Regions from separate parts of the Micromonospora sp. NPDC049645 genome, predicted to be linked through region 2. Evidence: predicted binding sites of a transcription regulator. Region 2 holds the regulator's gene; each other region holds the start of a gene.
What was found. Region 2 encodes HrcA, which represses chaperone genes, less so after heat shock. Its sites were predicted from a motif close to GGTTNGCACNCTCNNNNNGAGNGTGCNAACC; they were not measured.
Positions count from the first base shown of each region.

Region 1 (5,360 bases), on a different contig from region 2:
CGGCGACCATGGACGCCGAGATCACCGTCACCGAGCTGACCGCCGACCTGGCCCCCACCGTGGTACGGCTCTGCGAGCAGGCTCTCGACCTGCCCGAGGACGCCGCCGAGGCGGCCGCCATCGTGGACGTGCTCTGGCCCCGGGCCGCCGCCGACCGGCCGGTGGTCGGGCTGGGCGCGTACCGGGGCGGGGACTTGGTCGGGGTGCTGATCTGCTCGGTGTCGTCGACCGAGCCGGGGATCGGGCATGTGGACCTGGTCGTGGTCCGTGCGGATCAGCGCCGTCGGGGCGTCGGCCGGGCGCTGCTCCGGCGGGCCGAACGGGTGCTCGCCGAGCGCGGGGCGACCGAGGTGCTGCTGGCCGGCAATCCGCCGTACTACGCGTGGCCGGGCATCGACGTCCGCTACACGCCGGCGGTCTGCGCCGCCCTCGCGCTGGGTTACCAGCAGGACCGGACCGCCTGGAACATGACCGCCGACCTGTCGTACGACGGGTCGCCGGCACTGCGGTCCACCGAGGCGACCGAGCGGCGGTTGGCCGATCAGGGCGTCACCGTACGCCGGGCGGAGCCGGCGGACCTGCCGGCGCTGACGGCGTTCGCCCGGTCCACCTTCGGGGGCACCTGGGACGGCGAGCTGGCCGGGTCGGTGGGTCGCCCCGACGCCGGTTGCCACCTGGCGGAGCGCGACGGCGAGGTGCTCGGCTTCGCCGCGTACGGGTCGTCGCGGCCGAGTTGGTTCGGGCCGATGGGCACCGCACCGGCCGCCGAGGGGTCCGGCATCGGTGGTGTGCTGTTGCGGCGCTGCCTACGTGACCAGCGGGCGGCAGGGCTGGACCGGGCGCAGATCGGCTGGGTGGGGCCGGTGCCGTTCTATTCGGGCAGCGCGGGCGCACGGGTCGAACGGGTCTTCTTCCTGTACCGACGGACCCTGGCCGGATAACCGGGGCAAACGGGACATAGATCCATTCGCCCGCATCGGCCATCGACGCCCCCTACCGTTTCGGTAGAGGAGGCAGCCATGACCACGGATGACAACCAGACCGAGGACGGCCCGCCGATCACCTGGAAACCGGTAGGTGAACTCCCCGGCCAACTGCCGTTCGACCGGCTCGACTACGGCGATGCCGAGCAACTGGCCGAGATGACCACCGACGGTGAGCCGCCGCTGGTCGAGGAGCCGCAGGAGATGGTGGACGCGCCGATCCAGTTGCCTCCGCCGTACAACCGGGCACAGAAGCGGCGCAACCAGCGCCCACTGCCCACCTGACGACGAACGGGGCGGACCGCGTCAGCGGCCCGCCCCGTCCGGTGTCGGAACTGGACTCAGAAGTCCATGTCCCCGCCACCCGGGCCAGCCGGGGCAGCCGGGGTCTTCTCCGGCTTGTCCGCGACAACGGCCTCGGTGGTGAGGAAGAGCGCCGCGATGGAAGCGGCGTTCTGCAGCGCCGAGCGCGTCACCTTGGCCGGGTCGATGATGCCCGCGGCCAGCAGGTCGACGTACTCGCCGTTGGCGGCGTTGAGACCGTGACCCGCTTCGAGGTTACGGACCTTCTCCACCACGACGCCGCCCTCGAGGCCGGCGTTGACGGCGATCTGCCGCAGCGGGGCGTCCAGCGCGACCTTGACGATGTTCGCACCGGTCGCCTCGTCGCCGACCAGGTCGAGCTTGTCGAAGGCGGTCTTGCCGGCCTGCACCAGCGCGACGCCACCACCCGGGACGATGCCCTCCTCGACGGCGGCCTTCGCGTTGCGAACGGCGTCCTCGATGCGGTGCTTGCGCTCCTTGAGCTCGACCTCGGTGGCCGCGCCGACCTTGATCACCGCAACGCCGCCGGCCAGCTTGGCCAGCCGCTCCTGCAGCTTCTCCCGGTCGTAGTCGGAGTCGCTCTTGTCGATCTCGGCCCGGATCTGGTTGACCCGACCCTGGATCTGCTCGGCGTCACCGGCACCGTCGACGATGGTGGTCTCGTCCTTGGTCACCACGACCTTGCGGGCGCGGCCCAGCATGTCGAGGCTGGCGGCGTCGAGCTTGAGGCCGACCTCCTCGCTGATGACCTGGCCACCGGCGAGGATGGCGATGTCGGTCAGCATGGCCTTGCGGCGGTCACCGAAGCCCGGCGCCTTGACGGCGACCGACTTGAAGGTGCCACGGACCTTGTTGACCACCAGGGTGGCGAGGGCCTCGCCCTCCAGGTCCTCGGCGATGATCAGCAGCGGCTTGCCCGACTGCATGACCTTCTCCAGGATCGGGAGCAGGTCCTTCACCGACGAGATCTTGCTGTTGGCGATCAGGATGTACGGGTCGTCGAAGACGGCCTCCATACGCTCCGGGTCGGTCATGAAGTAGGCCGAGATGTAGCCCTTGTCGAAGCGCATACCCTCGGTGAGCTCCAGCTCCAGCCCGAAGGTGTTGCTCTCCTCGACGGTGATGACGCCTTCCTTGCCGACCTTGTCCATCGCCTCGGCGATGATCTCGCCGACGGTGCTGTCGCCAGCGGAGATGGAGGCGGTGGAGGCGATCTGCTCCTTGGTCTCGACGTCCTTGGCGAGCTTGGACAGCTCCTCCGAGACGCTCGCGACCGCAGCCTCGATGCCCCGCTTCAGGGCCATCGGGTTGGCGCCAGCGGCCACGTTGCGCAGGCCCTCGCGAACCAGGGCCTGGGCCAGGACGGTCGCCGTCGTCGTGCCGTCACCGGCGACGTCGTCGGTCTTCTTGGCGACCTCCTTGACCAGCTCAGCGCCGATCTTCTCGTACGGGTCCTCGAGCTCGATCTCCTTGGCGATGCTCACACCATCGTTGGTGATGGTGGGGGCACCCCACTTCTTCTCGAGCACGACGTTGCGGCCCTTCGGGCCGAGGGTCACCTTTACGGCGTCGGCGAGCTGGTTCATGCCCCGCTCGAGGCCGCGGCGCGCCTCTTCGTCGAAAGCGATCATCTTGGCCATACGGCGTTGTCCTCCTGGACACTCACGGGCCACCCGAGATGTGTGCCCCGGATGGGCCGCCTGGTGTACGCACCTTGGGACGTCGCCACCTGGCGACGACGACGTCCTTCGGCCGGGCCGGATAGCCCGCGACGACCGGCCATGTGCCGCCCCGACGTCTCCACGCCGGTGCAACCTGGCCCCACCGTCCCGACCATTGGCACTCACGGTATGCGAGTGCCAATGACTTGTTTAGCACTCTCCCCTGCCGAGTGCAAGCACGATGGGGGCGCTCAGCCGAGTTCCGCAGCCAGTCCGGGGCTGTTCACCGGCGCCTCATGGGCGCGCTGCTCGGCGTACGTCACCAGCAGACCGACCATCTGGGCGAGATGGGCGGGCAGGGCCAGCACGGCGGTGATCCCGATCACCACCACCGCCCCGACCGCCGTACCCGGCGACGCCAGCGGATCGGTACCGAGCGCGGAGGTGCCCACCCCCTCCAGACCACCGGGGATCAACGTGCCGACGATCACCGCGAGGACCACCAGGGCCACCCGGCCGAGCAACAGACCGAGCCGGTCGTGGAACATCCGGAACGATCGACCCATCGGGTTGTGGCGTTCGAAGAGGTAGACCGGACCGGCCATGCTCAGCGCGAAGGCCAGGTAGATGCCGGGCAGCACGCAGAAGCAGAAACCGACGCCGATGAGCACGCTGATCAGCAGGGTCCAACCCCACAGCCCGAGCGCCCGACGCAGGCCGTAGCGCAGCGCCGACTCCAGGCTGGCGGGCTGACCGGCCGCCTGCCGGGTGATCACCCAGGTGCCGGCGGCCCACCCGACGGCCTGCACCAACCCGACCAGCAGGCTGCCGCCGACCAGCACCACCACGAGGCTCAACAGCTCGACGGCGAAGTTGTCCGGCAGCGCGGCGGTCGGGCTCGACTCGGCCTGAGCAGCCCAGTTGGCCGACGGGTCCACGCCAAGGGAGATCACCGAGAGCACCGCCGCGGGCAGCACCTGGGTGAGCAGCATGATGGGCACCAACTGCCGCCACCCCCGGCGCAGCGCTCCCCCACACCGGTTGAACCAGCCACCGATGCCGGCGCCGGGCGGGGTGACCAGGGCGTCGTTCGGGTCGTACCCGTAACCCGGCGGGTACCAGCCGGCCGACGGCCCCGGATACCACGGCTGCCCGCCATACGGCCCCGCGCCCGGTGGGTAGCCCCCGGTGGGCGGGAACGCCCATCCCTGCGGCGGCGGGGTCGCACCCCAGGCACCCTGGGCGGGATCCCAGCCCGGTGGTGGGCCGGCCGGAGGCACGGCGGGCTGCCAGCCGGGTGGCGGGCCGGCGGGGCCGGATCCGCCGGCGGGCGAGGAAGGGTCGGACGGGCCCGGTTCACCCGGCCCGGAGGACGGCGTGGGCGGGGGTGGCTGGTCAGTCATGAACGCTCCTCGGCATCGGCTGGAACGGTTCACGATCTTCCCGGCTGCACCGCTTCGCCGCAGCCCCGACTCGCGGGGGCCGATCGGCCAGGAATGTCAGCCGACGACGCGTACGTGCTCCGCCTGTGGGCCCTTCTGGCCCTGGGCGATCTCGAACTCGACCCGCTGACCGTCGTCCAGCGCCTTGTAACCGTCCATCTCGATCGCGGAGAAGTGGACGAACACGTCCTGACCGCCGTCGACGGCGATGAAGCCGTAGCCCTTTTCGGCGTTGAACCACTTCACGGTGCCCTGTGCCACGGTGCACTTCCCTCACTCTGCGCGGTGTTGCCTGACCCGGCGCACGGCGCGGCCGGGCGCCCCGGACCACCGACTCAGCGATCGATGACCGCCATTGAAAAAGGTGACCGAAATCGCACGCTACACGAGCAGTGACAGCCGCGCACGGCCACAAATCGGACACACTCCGGGGCTGCCCCACCGCACCGATCGACCGGATTCTCGACCCCGCCCCACTCACCAGTACGAGTGCGAGTCGAGGGGCCGCCGCACCCTCGCCGCCGAGGCGTCCGCGATCGGACACAGCTCTCGAATTGGTGTCCACCCCCTGTGGTAGGCATGCGGGCATGACCACCGACACCGGCTCGACCGCCCTGCGGCACGCGGAGATCCGCCGGGTCCGGCCAGAGGACGCCGCCCGGATGCGGGCGCTGCGCCTGGAGATGCTCGCCGACGCGCCGTTGGCCTTCCTGGAAACCCTGGCGGACGCGGCAGCCCGACCGCACAACGAGTACGCCGCCCGGGTCGCGTACACGTCCGCCGGTTCCAGCAACGCGCAGTTCGTCGCCGACCCGGGCGGCCGGCTGGTCGGGCACGCCGGTGGCACCGCCGCCCCGGACGAACCCGGGCTGACCGTGATCTACGCCGTGTACGTCACCCCGACGTGGCGGGGCAGCGGGCTGCTCGGCCAGCTGATCGACGGGGTGGCC
Region 1 is NZ_JBFAOI010000003.1:368,419-373,778, forward strand. Features, by position in the region: gene AB0J33_RS10270 (GNAT family N-acetyltransferase) at 9-941, shown strand; gene AB0J33_RS10275 (hypothetical protein) at 1,020-1,268, shown strand; gene groL (chaperonin GroEL) at 1,325-2,947, opposite strand; gene AB0J33_RS10285 (hypothetical protein) at 3,220-4,371, opposite strand; gene AB0J33_RS10290 (cold-shock protein) at 4,468-4,671, opposite strand; gene AB0J33_RS10295 (GNAT family N-acetyltransferase) at 4,998-5,360, shown strand, end outside.
Region 1: groL (chaperonin GroEL) is a predicted target of HrcA. The motif match lies at 3,142-3,172, and genes of this name have one in related genera.

Region 2 (5,360 bases):
ACCAGCGGCAGCCACGGCCGGCGGGCCTGCTTGGCGGCCTCCCGGGCGGTGGCCACCCACTTCTCCCGGGCGCGTACGCCCCGGTCGCCGCGCCACTGGGTCACCGAACGCGATGCCGCCCAGGGCACGATCTCGTCGACCCCGACCTCGGTCATCGCCTGCACGGCCAACTCGCCCCGGTCACCCTTGGCGATGCCCTGCACCACCACGATCCGGGGGACCGGCGCGTCCGCGTACCCCCGGGAGGTGATGGTGGCCTCCAGGCTGCCCCGGCCGACGGCGGTGACCACGGCGGCGGCCGTGCCACCCCGGCCGTCGGCGAGCAGCAGCTCCTCGCCGACGCGCAGCCGCTGCACGGTGGCGGCGTGGTGCCCCTCCGGGCCGTCCAGGGTCAGCGCGTCGCCGGTGGGCAGCGCCTCGACCAGGAACAGCGGCGCGGACACCTCAGGCGTGCCCGTTGAACGCGTCGCGCATCCGGGAGAAGAAGCCGCCCTGCTTGGACAGCTCGGCGACCTCCTCACCACGGGTCTTGGCGAAGTCGCGCAGCATCTTTTCCTGGTCCGGGTCGAGCTTGGTCGGCGTGCGCACGTCCAGGTGCACGTAGAGGTCGCCGCGGCCGGTGCCGCGCAGGTGCGGCACCCCGCGGGCGCGCAGTCGCAGGGTGCTGGCCGGCTGGGTGCCGGCCTTGACGTCGACGGTCTCCTCGCTGTCCAGCGTCTTGATGGTCAGCCGGGTGCCCAGCGCCGCCGCCGTCATCGGCACGGTGACCCGACAGTGCAGGTCGTCACCCTTGCGGGAGTACACGTCGTGCGGGCGCTCGTGGATCTCCACGTAGAGGTCGCCGGCGGTGCCGCCGCCGGGGCCCACCTCGCCCTGCTGGGCCAGCCGGATCCGCATGCCGTCCTCGACACCGGCCGGGATCTTCACGGTCAGCGAGCGGCGGGTACGCACCCGGCCGTCACCGGCGCAGGTGGGGCAGGGGTGCGGGATGGTGGTGCCGTAGCCCTGGCACACGGTGCACGGGCGGGCGGAGACCACCTGGCCGAGGAAGGTGCGCTGCACCGACTGCACCTCGCCCCGACCGCCGCACGCCTCGCAGGTCGCCAGGTGGGTGCCGGCGGCCGTGCCGGCGCCGGAGCAGGTGGTGCAGAGCACCGCGGTGTCGACCGTGATCGGAGCCTCGACGCCGAACGCCGTCTCGTGCAGGTCGAGTTCGAGCCGCAGGATCGCGTCGGCACCCGGGCGGGTACGCGGACGCGGGCCACGGGCGCCGCCGCCCGCACCGCCGAAGAACGCGTCCATGATGTCCTGGAAGCCGACGAACGGGCCGGCGCCGCCGGGACCGCCCGGCCCGCCCGCGCCGCCGCCACCCGGGGCGAGCGGGTCGCCACCCAGGTCGACGATCTGCCGCTTCCGGTCGTCCGAGAGGACCTCGTACGCGGCGTTGATGTCCTTGAACTTCTCCTGAGCCTCCGGGTCCGGATTGACGTCCGGGTGGAACTGGCGCGCCAGCTTGCGGTAGGCGCGCTTGATCTCGTCATCGGAGGCTTCCCGGCTCACACCGAGAATGCCGTAGTAGTCCCTGGCCACTGCGTTCCGTGTCCTCATGTTCGTCTCGCGTTGCGCCGGTCGGCGGCCGCAGCCGGCCGCATCGGCCCTGACCAATCAGTTCTGGGCCAGCAACTCGCCCACGTAGCGTGCCACGGCGCGCACCGTGGCGATGTTGCCGGGGTAGTCCATCCGGGTGGGCCCCAGCACCCCCAGGCCGCCCACGATGGTGGTGCCCGGGCCGTAGCCGGTGCTGACCACCGAGGCGGCGCGCAGGTTGTCGAACTCGTTCTCGTCGCCGATCAGCACCCGGGTCGTGCTCGGCTCGGTCTCGCCGATGAGCTTGAGCAGCACGACCTCCTCCTCCAGAGCCTCGAGGATCGGCCGTAGCGAGCCCTGGAAGTCGAGCAGGCCGCCCCGGGTCAGGTTCGCGGTGCCGGCGAGGGCGATCCGCTCCTCGTGCCGCTCGACGAGCGTCTCCAGCAGGACGGTGGCGAGCGTGGTCATGGTCGGACGCAGCTCGGGCGGCGCCTCCTCGACCAGCGCCTGCACCAACGGTGGCGTCTCGGACAGCCGGGCGTTGGCGAGCTTCTCGTTGATCAGTCGACGAAGGTCGGTGACGTCGTCGGCCGGCACCGGGCCGGGCAGCTCGACGAGTCGCTGCTCCACCCGCCCGGTGTCGGCGATCATGACGAGCATCAGCCGGGTGGTGGAGATCGGCACCAGCTCCAGGTGACGCACCGAGGAGCGGGCCAGCGACGGGTACTGCACGACGGCGACCTGCCGGGTCAGCTGCGCGAGCAGCCGGACCGTGCGGTGCACCACGTCGTCGAGGTCGACCGCGCCGACCAGGAAGCGCTCGATGGCCCGGCGCTCGGCCGGGCTGAGCGGCTTGACCCGGGACAACCGGTCGACGAAGAGGCGGTAGCCGCGGTCGGTGGGCACCCGGCCGGCACTGGTGTGCGGCTGCCGGATGTAGCCCTCCTCCTCCAACACGGCCATGTCGTTGCGGACCGTGGCCGGGGAGACCCCGAGTTGGTGCCGCTCGACCAGCGCCTTGCTGCCGACCGGCTCCTGGGTGGAGACGTAGTCCTCGACGATGGCGCGGAGCACGGCGAGTTTCCGGTCATCGAGACCCATCCTCCGCACCTCCTGTCGCACGTCGGCCGCCGGCGCCGTGGGCCGGCCAGGCCGTCCTGGCACTCGACTGTAACGAGTGCCAGTCTACGTCGGCGGGCCCGCCGACGCGATGATCAACGGCCACCCGTCGGTGCGGCCCACGCCACCCCGCTGGGCCGATCGGGCCCGCACTGCCGGACGGTGTCACTCTGGTGCGGCGTTGCCACCGGCCCCTACCGTTACATCCATGACTGAACCTCCTCGCCCTCCCGGGTCGGGTGACCCCGGCAACTACCCGCCGGAGCCGACCTCCCCGGGTCCGTCTTCGGCCGAGCCGCCCACCGCACCACTGTCCGGGGCGCCCGGCCCGGCCGGCTATCCCCCGCCCGGTGGCTATCCGCCGCCCACCGGTGACCAACCGCCGTCGGGCGGCTACCCTCCGGCAGGCGGCTACCCTCCGCCCGGTGGTTATCCCCCGCCCGGCGGCTACCCGGCCGGCGGGGCGTACGGCGGTCCCGGCGGCGGCTACGCCAACAACGAGGACAAGACCTGGGCGCTTGTCGCGCACTTCGGCGGCGCACTCGGCGCTCTGGTCAGCTTCGGTCCGCTGGGCTTCGTCGCCCCGCTCATCGCCTACCTGGCCCGCGGCCAGCAGTCGCCGACCGTCCGGGCGCACGCCCTGGCCGCCCTGAACTTCCAGATCCTCTGGTCGATCATCGCGTTCGTGCTGCTCTTCGTGAGCTGGTGCCTGCTCTTCCTGCCCAGCATCGCCGTCGTGGTGATCCAGATCCTGTTCGGGATCATCGCCGGCATGAAGGCCAACGAGGGCACCCCGTACCGCTACCCGATGACGGCCAACTTCATCAAGTGAACCGGGCCGGCCGCTCCCCCGGCCGGTCCGGAGCACCGCTGCCCTCGTGCGGGGGTAGCGGTTCCGCTCAGGGCAGCAGGTCGCGGACGACCGCGTCGGCGAGCAGTCGTCCGCGCAGGGTGAGCACGGCCCGGCCGGCGGCGTACTCGTCGGCGGCCAGCAGGCCCCCGGCTAGCGCCCGCTCGGCGCCGGCCCGGCCGGTCGCGTCGAGCACCGCCAGCGGCAGGCCGCTGGCCAGCCGCAGCCGCAGCATCACGTCCTCCATGTGCGCCTCGTCGACCGTGAGCACCTCGCGGGCCAGGCCGGGCGACGCGCCGGCGGCCAACCGCTGGGCGTACGCCGAGGGGTGTTTGACGTTCCACCAGCGCACCCCGCCGACGTGGCTGTGCGCCCCCGGCCCCAGCCCCCACCAGTCCGCGCCGGTCCAGTAGAGCAGGTTGTGCCGGCAGCGGGCCTCCTCGTTGCGGGCCCAGTTGGAGACCTCGTACCAGGAGAGGCCGGCCGCGTCGAGCGCGGCCTCCGCGGCCAGGTAGCGGTCGGCGGCCACGTCGTCACTGGGGTACGCCAGCTCGCCGCGCCGCATCCGGGCGGCGAGCCGCGTGCCGTCCTCGACGATCAGGGCGTACGCGCTGACGTGGTCCACCCCGGCGGCGACGACCTGCTCCAGCGAGGCGGCGAAGTCCTCGGCCCGCTCCCCCGGAGTGCCGTAGATCAGGTCCAGGTTGACGTGCTCGAACCCGGCGTCGCGCGCCTCCAGTGCGGCGGCGGTGGCCCGGCCGGCGCTGTGTTTGCGGTCCAGGATCGCCAGCACCCCCGGGGAGGCGGACTGCATGCCCAGCGAGATCCGGGTGTAGCCGGCGGCCCGCAGCAGCTTCAACGATTCCGGGGTGACCGACTCGGGGTTGGCCTCGGTGGTCACCTCGGCGTCGGCGGCCAGCCCCCAGGTGCGGTCGATGCCGTCGAGGATGCGGGCCAGGTCGTCGGCGGGGAGCAGGGTGGGTGTGCCGCCGCCGACGAAGACGGTGTCGACCCGGGGCGGCGGGTTGTCGCCGAGCACCCGGGCGGCGAGCGTCAGCTCGGCCAGGACGGTGTCGGCGTATGCCTCGCGGCTGGCGCCGCCGCCCAGTTCGGCGGCGGTGTATGTGTTGAAGTCGCAGTAGCCGCAGCGGCTGGCGCAGAACGGGACGTGCACGTACACGCCGAAGCCGCGCGCGCCGACCGCCAAGGTGGCGGTGGCGGGCAACGAACCGTCGACGGGGACGGTCTCACCATCTGGAAGGACGCCGGGCATGGCCACTAGTGTGCCCGGCATGACCTCTCCCGACGTCCTCGTGCGGGTCGCCACGGCCCGTGGGGTGACGACCCTCACCCTGGACAGCCCGCACAACCGCAACGCGCTCTCCACCGGCCTGATGACCCAACTGCTGGCCGGGCTGGCGGACGCGGTCGCCGACGAGGCGGTCCGGGTGATCGTGCTCGACCACACCGGCCCGGTCTTCTGCTCGGGCGCGGACCTGAAGGAGACCGCCGCGGCGTACGCCAGTGGCACGGTGCCGGCCGGGATGCTGGGCGACGTGCTGGCGGCGCTCTGGGAGTGCCCGAAGCCGGTGCTGGCCCGGGTCGGTGGGCCGGCGCGGGCCGGTGGGCTGGGCCTGATCGCCGCCGCCGACCTGGCGGTCTGCGCGGACGAGGCGACGTTCGCGTTCACCGAGGTACGGATCGGGGTGATCCCGGCGGTGATCTCGGCGACCGTGCTGCCGCGCCTGCACGCCCGCGCCGCCGCCGAGCTGTACCTGACCGGGGACACCTTCGACGGCCGCCG
Region 2 is NZ_JBFAOI010000017.1:33,063-38,422, forward strand. Features, by position in the region: gene AB0J33_RS27480 (16S rRNA (uracil(1498)-N(3))-methyltransferase) at 1-443, opposite strand, end outside; gene dnaJ (molecular chaperone DnaJ) at 445-1,590, opposite strand; gene hrcA (heat-inducible transcriptional repressor HrcA) at 1,666-2,688, opposite strand; gene AB0J33_RS27495 (DUF4870 domain-containing protein) at 2,915-3,538, shown strand; gene hemW (radical SAM family heme chaperone HemW) at 3,606-4,829, opposite strand; gene AB0J33_RS27505 (enoyl-CoA hydratase-related protein) at 4,849-5,360, shown strand, end outside.

Region 3 (5,360 bases), on a different contig from region 2:
TGATGCACTTCACCAGGGTCGACTTACCGGCGCCGTTGTCGCCGACGAGTGCGGTCACTTCTCCCGGGTGGACGGTCAGGGCGACGTCGCGGAGCACCTGGACGGGACCGAAGCTCTTGTCGATCCCGCGGAGTTCCAGCAGGGGGGTCGCGGACACGGGGGTCTCCTTCTTAAGGGAGGGTCGGGGCCCGTCCGGCGGGCGCCGCCCGGCACGGGAGGGTGCTCCCGTGCCGGGCGGCGTTGTTCGTCGCGGCGGGTACTACGGCGTCGGTCAGCTGATGCCGGCTTCGCCGCAGAGCTTGGCGTACGCCCCGGCGCAGACCTCTTCCTTGGTCACGTAGCCGTCGGCGATGACGTCCTTGATGGTGTCCTTGTAGATGGCCTTCGGGGTGAGCAGCACCGAGGGCACGTCGCGGCCACCCTCGGGGTCCTTCACCGTCTGGCCGGTGTCCTTCTTCTCGCCCTTGGCGAGCGCGATGGCCAGGTCGGAGGCCGCCTTGGCCTCTTCCCGGACCGCCTTGTAGACGGTCATGCACTGGTCACCGGCGAGGATGTTCTGCAGGCCCTCGGTGCTGGCGTCCTGACCGGTCACCGGCACCTTGCCGTTGAGCTTGTTCTTCTTCAGGATCGAGATGGCCGCGTTGCCGAGACCGTCGTTGGCGGCCAGCACGCCGTCGATCTTGCCGTTGGCCTTGGTGAGCTGCTGCTCGAAGATGGTCGCGGCCTGCGCGTTGTCCCAGGCCGGCACGGCGTCCTCGGGGCCCTTGACGTACTCCTTGGCGTCGAACTTCGGCTTGAGCACCGAGTCGTAGCCGGCCTTGAACAGGGTGGCGTTGTTGTCGGTGGGGGAGCCGTTCAGGTACGCCACGACGGGGTTCTTGGCGCCCTTCTCGGTCAGGCACTTCGACAGGCCCTCGCCCTGGAGCTTGCCGACGGTCTCGTTGTCGAAGCTCACGTAGTACTGGGCCGAGCCGCCGAGGGTGAGCCGGTCGTAGTCGATGGTGGCGACGCCCTGCGACTTGGCCTTGTCGAGCACGGCCTTGCCGGTGCCCGAGTCCAGGTTGACGATCATCAGGGCGGTGACGCCACCGGTGATCATCTGGTCGGCGATGGTCTGGAAGGCGGTCTTGTCGTTCTGGGCGTTCTGGATGTCGTACTGGACGCCGGCGGCCTTGAACGCCTCCTCCAGGAAGCGACGGTCCGCGGTCTCCCAGCGGGCGGAGGACTTGCTGTCCGGAAGGATCACGCCGATCTTGGGAGTCTTGTCGGAGCCGGCCGACCCGGAGCCGGAGTCGTCGCTACAGGCGGTCAGCCCGCCGGTCGTCAGCAGGCCCACGGCGGCAATGGTGAGGATCCCCTTACGCATGTGCAGGGTCCTTTCGGGGTGGGGGAGGTGTTGTTTTGTTGTGCCCGGCAACGTATTTCGCGTCACACCGGCTCCACAAGACCGCGCAGCTACCTAGTTTGTTGGGGGCGATAACAATTCAGCAACGCGACTGTTACTCCCCGGGTATCCCACCCAGGAGCCGATGTAACGGCGGTCGTCAGCGGGTCTGCAACGGCGCGGTGCGAGCGTCGGTCAGCGCCACCAGATCCGCCGCCGCCAGTTCGAGTTGCAGGCCGCGTCTACCAGCCGAGACGTAGATCGTCGGAAGATCCAGCGCGGATTCGTCGAGCACCGTGGGCAACCGCCGACGCTGCCCGAGCGGGCTGATCCCACCGCGTACGTAGCCGGTGGCCCGCTCGGCGACCGCCCGATCGGCCAGTGCCGCCCGCTTGCCGCCGACCGCCGCCGCGAGCGCCTTGAGGTCCAGCTCGCCGGTGACCGGAACGACCGCCACCGTGAGCGCGCCGTCGACCTCGGTCACCAGCGACTTGAACACCCGCTCGGGTGCCACGCCGAGCGCCACCGCCACCAACGCGCCGTAGTTCGGGGCGTCCGGCGCCACCCGGTACGGATGGGTGCGATGCGCGATCCCGCGCTTGACCAACAGTGCCGTCGCCGGCGTGCCCTGTCCCGCCACGGCGACGAGGTTAGTGCCTGTGTCAGGTGCTAATCGACCGGCCGGCCGATCAGCACCGTCGGTGCGCCGTCGACGCGGGTGAGCACCAGGCTCGCCGCCGCGTCCCCGTTCAACCGCAGATCACGCCGCAGCTGCTCCGGGGTGAGCGCCGAACCCCGCTTGAGGATCTCCACCCGGCCCACCCGACGCTCGCGCAGCAGCGCCCGCAGCCGCTTGAGCGAGAACGGCACAACGTCGGTGATCTCCAGGCAGCGCGCGTACGGGGTGCGGACCGGCTGGTCGGCGTAGAGGTAGGCGATGCTCGGATCGCCCAGGGTGGCGTCCAGCTCGGTGGCCAGTTCGGCGACGAGGTGCGCGCGGACCACGGCCGGGTCCGGGTCGTACAGGTAGCGGCGCGGCGGCCCGACCGGTGCCTCGGCGGCACCCGACCCGGTGAGCTGGTGGCGGGCTCCGGTGCCCTGCTGGCGGTAGAGGGTGGCGCGGCGGGGCACCTCCGCCAGCTCGCCGCACCACAGCGCGGCCTCGACCAGGTCGCCGTCCACGCCGACCCACTCCGCCTCCGCGCCGGCCGGAATGAGCGCGTGGTCCAGGCCCGGTGCCACCTTCACCACCGTGCGCGGCACCCGCTCGGCCAGCCCGGTGACGAAATCCCACGGTGGCGAGTAGGCGCGTGGGTCGAAGATCCGTCGCCCGGTGCCGGTGCTGCGTCGGGCCGGATCGCAGAAGACCCCGTCGACCCGCGACACGTCGAACGCGGTCGCGTCACCGCACTCGACCGTGAACAGCTCGGCCAGCCCGGCCGCCTCGGCGTTGGCGGCGGCCATCGCCGCGGTCACCGGGTCGGCCTCCACCCCGTACACCCGGATGCCGGCGCGGGCGGCGGCCAGCGCGTCGGCCCCGAGCCCGCACCCGAGGTCGGCCAGGGTGCGCACGCCGGCCGCGGACAGCCGGGCGGCCCGACGGTCGGCGACCACCCGGCGGGTGGCCTGCTCCAGGCCGGGGCGGGTGAGGAACATCCCGGCGGCGGCGGCACCGAACTTGCCCACCGCCCGGTGGCGCAGCTCGGCCTGGGTGAGCGCCGCCGCGGCCAGCGTCGGTGGCACCCCGGCCGCGCGCAACGCCGACGCCGCGGCCAGTGGATCACCGCCGGCCAGCCCGGCCGCCGCCGTGAGCGCGGCCGACCCCTCGGGGGTACGCAGCGCCGCCAGCTGATCGAGATCCACAAGGCCATTGTCCCGGCCGACCCGGAAATCCTGCCTGGCGGGGCGCGACGCGCTGGCACTCTCCTTGACGGAGTGCTAGCTACGGAATAACCTGCGATTAGCACTCTCACCCTGAGGGTGCCAGCTTCCGGGTCTCGCGACCCGGGTGCGCACGCCAGGCGGACCGGCACCCGCGACGACGGCCCCGCCCGGTGGCATGAGGCAGATTGACGCTGGTCAGCCCCGCTGGCCAGCAACGAAACCAGTACCCCAGGAGGGTATGCCCGTGACTACCGCGACCAAGGTTGCGATCAAGCCGCTCGAGGACCGCATCGTGGTCCAGGCGAACGAGGCTGAGACCACCACGGCGTCGGGCATCGTGATCCCCGACACCGCCAAGGAGAAGCCGCAGGAGGGCACCGTCCTCGCTGTTGGCCCGGGGCGCGTCGACGACAACGGCAACCGGGTTCCGGTTGACGTCCAGGTCGGCGACACCGTCCTCTACTCGAAGTACGGCGGCACCGAGGTCAAGTACGCCGGCGAGGAGTACCTGGTGCTCTCCGCCCGCGACGTCCTCGCGGTCATCGAGAAGTAACCAACCGATCAGTGCCACTGCCCCGGTCCGGCTCGCCGGGCCGGGGCAATGGCGCTTCGAAGGGACATTAATGGCGAAGATCCTGAGCTTCTCGGACGACGCCCGGCACCTGCTGGAGCACGGTGTCAACGCCCTCGCGGACGCGGTCAAGGTCACCCTCGGCCCGCGCGGGCGCAACGTCGTCCTGGACAAGAAATTCGGTGCGCCGACGATCACCAACGATGGTGTGACCATCGCCAAGGAGATCGAGCTCACCAACCCGTACGAGAACCTCGGCGCGCAGCTGGTCAAGGAGGTGGCGACGAAGACCAACGACGTCGCCGGCGACGGGACCACCACCGCGACCGTGCTGGCCCAGGCGATGGTTCGCGAGGGTCTGCGCAACGTGACCGCCGGGACCAACCCGGCCGGCCTCAAGCGGGGCATCGACGCGGCGGCCACCAAGGTCTCCGAGGCGCTGCTCGGCCGTGCCGCCGAGGTCACCAGCAAGGAGTCGATCGCGAACGTGGCGACGATCTCCGCACAGGACTCCACCATCGGCGACCTCATCGCCGAGGCGATGGAGCGCGTCGGCCGCGACGGTGTCATCACCGTCGAGGAGGGCTCGATGCTCACCACCGAGCTGGACGTGACCGAGGGTCTCCAGTTCGACAAGGGCTTCATCTCGCCGAACTTCGTCACCGACCTGGAGAGCCAGGAGTCCGTCCTCGAGGACGCGTACATCCTGGTCACCACCCAGAAGATCTCGGCGATCGAGGAGCTGCTGCCGCTGCTGGAGAAGGTCCTGCAGAACAGCAAGCCCCTGCTGATCATCGCCGAGGACGTGGACGGCCAGGCGCTCTCCACCCTGGTGGTCAACTCGCTGCGCAAGACCCTCAAGGTCTGCGCGGTCAAGGCCCCGGGCTTCGGTGACCGGCGCAAGGCGATGCTCCAGGACATCGCGATCTCCACGGGCGCCGAGCTGGTCGCCCCGGAGCTGGGCTACAAGCTCGACCAGGTCGGCCTGGAGGTGCTCGGAACCGCTCGGCGCGTCGTGGTCGACAAGGAGAACACCACGATCGTCGACGGCGGTGGCCAGAAGGCCGACGTCGCCGACCGGGTCGCCCAGATCCGCAAGGAGATCGAGGCCTCCGACTCCGACTGGGACCGGGAGAAGCTGGCCGAGCGGCTGGCGAAGCTCTCCGGTGGCATCGCCGTCATCAAGGCTGGCGCGGCCACCGAGGTCGAGATGAAGGAGCGCAAGCACCGCATCGAGGACGCCATCGCGGCGACCAAGGCTGCGGTCGAGGAGGGCACCGTGCCCGGCGGCGGCGCCGCCCTGGTGCAGGTCCTCTCGGTGCTCGACGACGACCTGGGCTTCACCGGTGACGAGAAGGTCGGCGTCTCGGTCGTCCGCAAGGCGCTCGTCGAGCCGCTGCGCTGGATCGCCCAGAACGCCGGTCACGACGGCTACGTCGTGACGCAGAAGGTCGCCGACCTCGAGTGGGGCAACGGCCTCGACGCCGCCAAGGGCGAGTACGTCGACCTGGTCAAGGCCGG
Region 3 is NZ_JBFAOI010000003.1:51,585-56,944, reverse strand. Features, by position in the region: gene AB0J33_RS08735 (ATP-binding cassette domain-containing protein) at 1-157, opposite strand, end outside; gene AB0J33_RS08730 (substrate-binding domain-containing protein) at 272-1,366, opposite strand; gene ybaK (Cys-tRNA(Pro) deacylase) at 1,545-2,024, opposite strand; gene AB0J33_RS08720 (methyltransferase domain-containing protein) at 2,054-3,247, opposite strand; gene groES (co-chaperone GroES) at 3,507-3,821, shown strand; gene groL (chaperonin GroEL) at 3,892-5,360, shown strand, end outside.
Region 3: groES (co-chaperone GroES) is a predicted target of HrcA. The motif match lies at 3,343-3,373, and genes of this name have one in related genera.